Regions from separate parts of the uncultured Merdimonas sp. genome, predicted to be linked through region 1. Evidence: a T-box and tRNA genes for the amino acid it is inferred to sense, from the RefSeq annotation. Region 1 holds a T-box; the other holds one or more tRNA genes.
The links. A T-box is a leader RNA that pairs with one kind of tRNA and senses whether it is charged. The one in region 1 lies ahead of proS (proline--tRNA ligase), so its partner is inferred to be a tRNA-Pro.
Positions count from the first base shown of each region.

Region 1 (3,411 bases):
TGCTGAGATTACAGCCATGAAAAGTGCCAGGGTCTCTAATTCTCCCTGCACCAGCAAATGAAAATGATTTGGCATGATGCAATATGCATAGAAATTAACCTGATATTTTTTGTAGAATTCACGAATAATATTAAGCATTCTGGAACGCTCACGCTTTTCTCCAAATATAGCTTTTCGATCAATCCCACGGTTAACGAGATGATATATTTTCGTTCTACTTTCTCTTCTAGGTTGTCGCGCCATATAATCCCTCCTTATCCAGATTCTGTGGATAAGAGACGGGATGTCTCATTGGGGACGGGGGATTTCCAGAAATCCCCCGTCCCCAATGAAGAGTTTTAATAAGATTTTCCCCAATATACCATGTGTTTTGCGGGTTTTCCACACCAGATACATTTATCGGAAATCATTTCTTCGTCTTCAATCAGACAGCGGGTTGCTGCTCCGCCGGTTGCGTATTTTACTTCGCCCTCGCATTCGGGATCGCCGCACCAGCATGCTTTTACAAAACCACGGTTTTCTTTGAATTTCTCTACCATCTCATCCAGAGTCACTGCGGTATCAATATGATCCTGCAGGAATTTGTTGGCTCTGTCGTACATATCCTGCTGCTCCTGTTCCAGGATCTCACGCAGTTTTACCGCAATTTCATCCAGAGAAACTACAATCTTCTCGCGGTTGTCACGGCGTACTACAACAACCTGTTTTTTCTCCAGATCTTTTGGTCCGATCTCGATACGGGTGGGGATTCCAAGAATCTCCTGCTCAGAGAATTTCCATCCGGTACTCTTGTCGGAGTCGTCTATTTTTACTCTATATCCTGCTTTCTTCAGTTCTTCGTAAAGTGCATAGGAGCTTTCCAGCACGCCTTCCTTATGCTGTGCGATCGGAATAATCCGGCACTCTACCGGAGCCACATGAGGCGGCAGCACCAGTCCGTCATCATCTCCGTGTACCATGATCAGAGCTCCGATACTTCTGGTGGACCATCCCCAGGAAGTCTCGTAAGCGCTCTGAAGCTGGTTATTTTTATCCACATACTTAATGCCGAAGGCGTCCGGGAATCCGCTTCCGAAGAAATGGCTGGTGGCAGACTGCAGAGCCTTGCCATCGTGCATCAACGCCTCGATGGTATAAGTATCCTGTGCTCCGGCAAACTTCTCATTCTCTGCCTTTCTTCCGGCTACAAACGGAATCGCCATGGTCTCTCTGTAACAATCTTTGTAAACTTCCCACATCTGGATCGTTCTTGCCTCTGCTTCTTCATAAGTTGCATGAAGGGTGTGGCCTTCCTGCCACAAAAACTCCCTGGAACGAAGGAAAGGTCTGGTAGTTTTTTCCCAGCGAAGTACAGAGTTCCACTGGTTCCATACCTTCGGAAGATCCCGGTAAGAACGGACTGTCTTTGCCCACAGATCACAGAACAATGTCTCAGACGTCGGGCGGATGCACATCCGCTCCTGCAGTCTCTCCATACCACCGTGAGTAACCCACGCGACCTCAGGCGCAAATCCTTCCACATGATCCGCCTCTTTTTCCAGAAGACTCTCCGGGATCAATACCGGCAGATAAACATTTTCTACGCCGGTTTCTTTAAACCGTCTGTCCAGATCAGCCTGGATCAGCTCCCAGATCGCATATCCGTTGGGCAGATAATTCAGACAACCTTTTACACTGGAATAATCACACAGATTTGCTTCGCGGACTACATCTGTATACCACTGTGCAAAATTCTCATCACGAGGTGTGATATTTTTGACTAATTTTTCCTTTGCCATGACTTTCTTCTCTCCTTTTCTCTGACAGCCGGAAACCTCCGGCACATTTTTGCTGCAGAAGCGCTGTCCCCGGCAAATAAAAACGCCGATCTTCGCGCTCCCCAAAAAAGGGACCGAAAAGCTCGGCGGTACCACCCTAGTTAACTGCCTTCTTCCGGCAGTTCGCTCATTTACCATTAACGCTGGCAACACGCTGCATTTTCATGCAGGGGCTCCAGGGCCGGTTCCACAAGAACTCCCGGCAGGAATCTCACACCCGCTGATTCCCTCTCTGTGCCTGCTCTCATGTACTAATCCCCTTCGCAGCCCATAAAAATCTTGAGTTATCCGTAATTCTAATCCATCCCTCCCCATTTGTCAAGGGCGAACTCCCCCTTATCTACAGGAAATGTCCCCTCTGTACGCTTCAAAATTCCTCCCTTTTAAACTATAGATATTTCCCTTTCATCAATAAAAATACCCTTCATTCTCGAAAATGAAATCCTCTCATTATCAAGGCCGCAGACATCGCCATCACAAAATGCCGGATATTTGCATATTTCCTCCGGCTGTGCTTAAATAGAATTTAAGAAAGAAAAACAGCACACTGTAATCGGAGGAGCCCATGTACCATTTATCATCAAAAACACCGTTACATATTTTATATGAAGACACACAGATCATCGTCTGTGTCAAGCCGCCCGGAATCGCCACCCAGACTCGATCCACGGGAGCTCCGGATATGGTACGCCTGCTGAAACAACATCTGTACCAGATAAATCCTGCTTCCGGCGAGCCTTATCTGGCAGTCATCCACCGGCTGGATCAGCCGGTATCCGGTCTCCTGGTATTCGCCAAAACCCCGGCAGCGGCCAGAGAATTAAACCGCCAGCTGCAAAATCCAGACAAAACTTCTTTCGGCAAATATTATTGCGCCCTGGTGGAGGGCCCGCCCTCCAAAACCTTCCGGCATCCTGGAAAACTATATGTGCCGGGATCCCCTCACCAACACTTCCAGAATATGCGATCCCGGAGAAAAAAATGCAAAACTTGCCCGATTAGAGTATGAAGTTGTGGAAAACTCCTTCGGATGGGGACGGGGGATTTCCAGAAATCCCCCGTCCCCATCCGAAGGCACCACCCTATTTATCCACATTTTCACCGGACGCCATCACCAGATCCGGGTACAACTGGCTCATATGGGCTGTCCGATTGTGGGCGACACCAAATATAATCCACATTCCCGGGAAATTGCGGGGATAACGGGGATAACTTCCGCTCCTTCCGGTCATCCTGATACTCTCCGCGGCCAGTCAGACGTCCGGCCCACCGCCCGGCCCTGGCAACAGATCTGTCTGTGCGCCTGCCGGCTTACGTTCTTCCATCCGACGACAAAAAAACCCATGGCCTTCCAGATCAGCAATCTGGAAGACTATGGGTTCTGACACTCCTTATTCTGGCATTCCTTATTCTGCACTCCTTATGCGCGTTTGCCGATCTGGATCTCCTGCTTCTTTGCATACAGGATGCACCGTGACACTACATCTACGATCAAGAAGCCCAGCGCGATGGCAAGACAGGTTTCCAGGAGCACTCCGGTCTCACTGCGGGCCATAGCCGAATCTGCGCTGACCCAGCCATACATCATATAGTA
Region 1 is NZ_CAWVHE010000014.1:462-3,872, forward strand. Features, by position in the region: gene ABGT54_RS10015 (transposase) at 1-243, opposite strand, end outside; gene proS (proline--tRNA ligase) at 339-1,778, opposite strand; T-box leader at 1,884-2,091, opposite strand; gene ABGT54_RS10025 (pseudouridine synthase) at 2,383-2,826, shown strand; gene ABGT54_RS10030 (hypothetical protein) at 2,831-3,202, shown strand; gene ABGT54_RS10035 (threonine/serine exporter family protein) at 3,238-3,411, opposite strand, start outside.

Region 2 (3,411 bases), on a different contig from region 1:
TGTACGCTGAACGAAAACTTCCTCCTATGTGCCAGCGGTTATCTGGAAATCCGTACTACCATCGCAGCCTATCCGAAGATCCAGTATGTTGAGCTTAAGCAAAACCCTCTGGCAGCTCTCTTACGCCTCCAGAAGGGGCAGCTCCATCTGTTGGCCGGAGCGGGCAATCAGACTCACAGTCTGCCATATTTTTCTTCAGAAAAAACCGCATTCTTAAAGGAGAGACTCTTGCACCGGCAGAAGTACCCGGGGTATACTGGTCTTATGAAAGAACAAAAAGGAGAAAACCATGATTGATATCGGTGTTGTACACGGAAGATTTCAGCCGCTGCATTTAAAACATATGGAATACATTCTGGCCGCCAAAATGCGCTGCCGGAAATTATATATCGGGATTACCAACCCGGACGCCCTGCACACCAGGGATTCCATCCACGACATCCGGCGTTCGGAGCGGTCTGCCAACCCGCTTACCTATTTTGAACGCTACGAGCTTCTCCGGGGCGCCATGGCGGAATTCCGGGTGCCGGAGTCGGAATATGACATTTTACCATTTCCGATCAGCTGCCCGGAATACATCCTCCAGTATGTCCCAAAGGACGCCACTTATTTTATGGGGCTCTGCGATGAATGGGACGAGGAAAAATATAAGATCCTGACCGGACTTGGACTGACGGTAGAAATCCTTTGGAGAAAAACTCTGACAGAAAAAGGTGTGACCGCCTCCTGGATCCGAAGCTGCATCGCCACGGATCAGGAGTGGGCACACCTGGTTCCTAAAAGTGTCTTCTCTTATCTGACCTCTCATAAACTGGACGAGCAGATCAAACGCCTGGAGCAGATGCGGATGGCAGAAAAGGACGCCACTCTTCTATAAGCCAAGCACGTCCTGGATCGTATAGAATCCTGCCGGTTTGCCCGCGAGATAGGCCGCGCAGTCGCAGGCGCCTCTTGCAAAGCATTCCCAGTTATACGAATGATGGGTGATCTCCAACCGCTCTCCCATGCCGCCAAAGAAAACGGTGTGACTGCTGGGGATATTGCCCGCCCGCAAAGAGTGGTATCCGATCGTGCCGGGAACCCTGGGTGAAGCGCCTTCTCTTCCATAAACAGCAATATCGGAGAGTTCCTTTCCCATCGCATGGGCCATGATCTCTCCCATTTCTTTTGACGTGCCGCTGGGCGCGTCTTTTTTCCACTGGTCATGCATTTCCAGGATTTCTACATCGACATCATCCTTTAAGATATTCACCACCATTTCCAGCAGTTTGTTCATAACATTTACCATTTTCGAGGTGTTCGCCGCATACAGCATAGGGATCTTCTCTGACGCCTCCCGGAACCGGGCCATTTCCTCAGGGCCAAACCCGGTCGTGCCGCACACCAGCGCCTTGCCGTGTGTCACAGCCAGGTCAAGAACTTCCATGGCCGCTTCCTTTGTGGAAAAATCAATGATCACATCACAGTCGTTGATTACGGACGCCAGGTCGTCTGTCACCGGAACCCCCAGTTCCCGGCCGACCATAGCCGCCGTTCCAAGATCCGCGCCGATATAGTCTCTTCCCTTCGGAGCCACGCCGGCCACAAGTTCCATATCTTCTCTCTGCGCGGCCACCTGCGTGATCAGTTTTCCCATCTTGCCTCTCGGACCCATAACGATTACTTTCATATTTTTTGTTCCTTTCTCTGTATATTTTTATGACTCTTTTCCTCATTGTAGCATAATTTACCAGAAAACAGGATAAAATAGAAGAAAATAGCCATCTCAAAATTTCTGGCAAATTTCTAAAAAAAAGCTTGCATTATACGACACATTTCGAGTATAATAAATTCTGTTATCGGGGTATGGCTCAGTTTGGTTAGAGCGCACGGCTGGGGGCCGTGAGGTCGCAGGTTCGAATCCTGTTACCCCGATTTTTTCATGCCCATAATCAAATGGGGACGGGGGATTTTCAGAAATCCCCCGTCCCCTTTATCGTCAGGTAATGAAAAGGCCTGGAAGGAAGATCCTTCCAGGCTTTTTCTTTGCAAATCATAAAGTGGAGTATACGGGACTTGAACCCGTGGCCTCCACACTGCCAGTGTGGCGCGCTCCCAACTGCGCTAATACCCCATGAAAGGAGTATAGCACATTCGGAGCGAAAATCAAAGAATTATTTTAACAAATCCCAAAGCTCGTCTTTGGGTTTGTATCCCATATCCCGCTTTACCACTTCTCCGTCCCGGAAAACCAGGAAGGTGGGAATGGACATTACCTTGTACTGTCTGGCCAGTTCCGGCTGCTGATCTACGTCTACTTTGCAGATCTTCACACCTTCTGCTTCTTCTGCAAGTTCTTCCACAATGGGGCCCACCATCTGGCAGGGACCGCACCAGGTTGCCCAGAAATCTACAAATACCGGAATATCCGATTCCAGTACCTCCTTTTGAAAGTTTTCTTTGGTTAAATGTACTACTGCCATCGCTCTTTTCTCCTTTCTGCACAATATGCGACTTTGTAACTTGATTGTCTGTGATTTTTATCTGCCTTCCGGCAGCCTGGTTCTTAAGAACCGTCGTTTGTATTTTAATTCTGCATAATCTGTGATCTTCTTCAGGTAAATCGTGTTGGAGATGCCTCCGGCAACGCCAGCCACCGGGATCCCCTGCAAAAATTTCATGTACAGGAGCGCTTCCGACAATGCATCTGCGGTCCGGCGCCTTTGTTCCTGCTGCTTTCCGGCTGCTTCTTTCTCGCCCATATGCCCGCCCCTCGCCTGGCTGTCTATCCACCCGTTCAAAAGTGTATTTCCCTGCTCCAGCTCCGCTCCTTTCCGCAGCGCGGTCTCAATGATCTTCAGGATAAACCACTGTTCTTCTTCGCTCTCATATGTAAAGCCGTATGTCAGGGCAATCTCGTACACACTTTTTAAAATAACGGCTGTAAAAAGCGGGATATCCGGAATGCCAATGCCCAGCAGGCCAAGTCCCACTCCCTCCACGCCGGAAATAGCCAGATTCTTCGCCCTGGCGGCCTGTGACTGCCTGCCGAACGCCTTCACAGTCTTACGGTTTGCCTTTAACCCGGCTGCATATTCACGGACCTGATAATCCATTTTCTGCTGCTCTTTGTTATAGGTCTTTTCAATGATCCCGGTTCCCTTTTCAAACACCAGATCAAAAGCCTTGACAAAAGCCGCATTTAAAGTATCTTCCAGCTTTTCCGGAATCTTTTCTTCCAATTTCTGCCGAAGGGCCGAAGGTTTTTTCTCTTCCCGCTGGCGCTCCAGATAACGGAGTTCTTTTTTCTCCAGTATCGTCCATTCTTTTTCCCACCGATTCTGACGCAACATAAGGACCGCCTCCTGCTATTCTTCCTTTTTTCGTCCGTTCTCCTGCCCGCTGCTCTGCTTCTCCAGGGCTTCCCCTACC
Region 2 is NZ_CAWVHE010000001.1:67,029-70,439, forward strand. Features, by position in the region: gene ABGT54_RS00300 (PH domain-containing protein) at 1-297, shown strand, start outside; gene ABGT54_RS00305 (nicotinate-nucleotide adenylyltransferase) at 290-877, shown strand; gene dapB (4-hydroxy-tetrahydrodipicolinate reductase) at 872-1,669, opposite strand; tRNA gene ABGT54_RS00315 (tRNA-Pro) at 1,840-1,914, shown strand; tRNA gene ABGT54_RS00320 (tRNA-Ala) at 2,041-2,113, opposite strand; gene trxA (thioredoxin) at 2,154-2,462, opposite strand; gene ABGT54_RS00330 (EcsC family protein) at 2,520-3,332, opposite strand; gene ABGT54_RS00335 (NUDIX domain-containing protein) at 3,348-3,411, opposite strand, start outside.
Region 2: it encodes a tRNA-Pro, which carries the amino acid that the T-box ahead of proS (proline--tRNA ligase) is inferred to sense. The anticodon was not compared.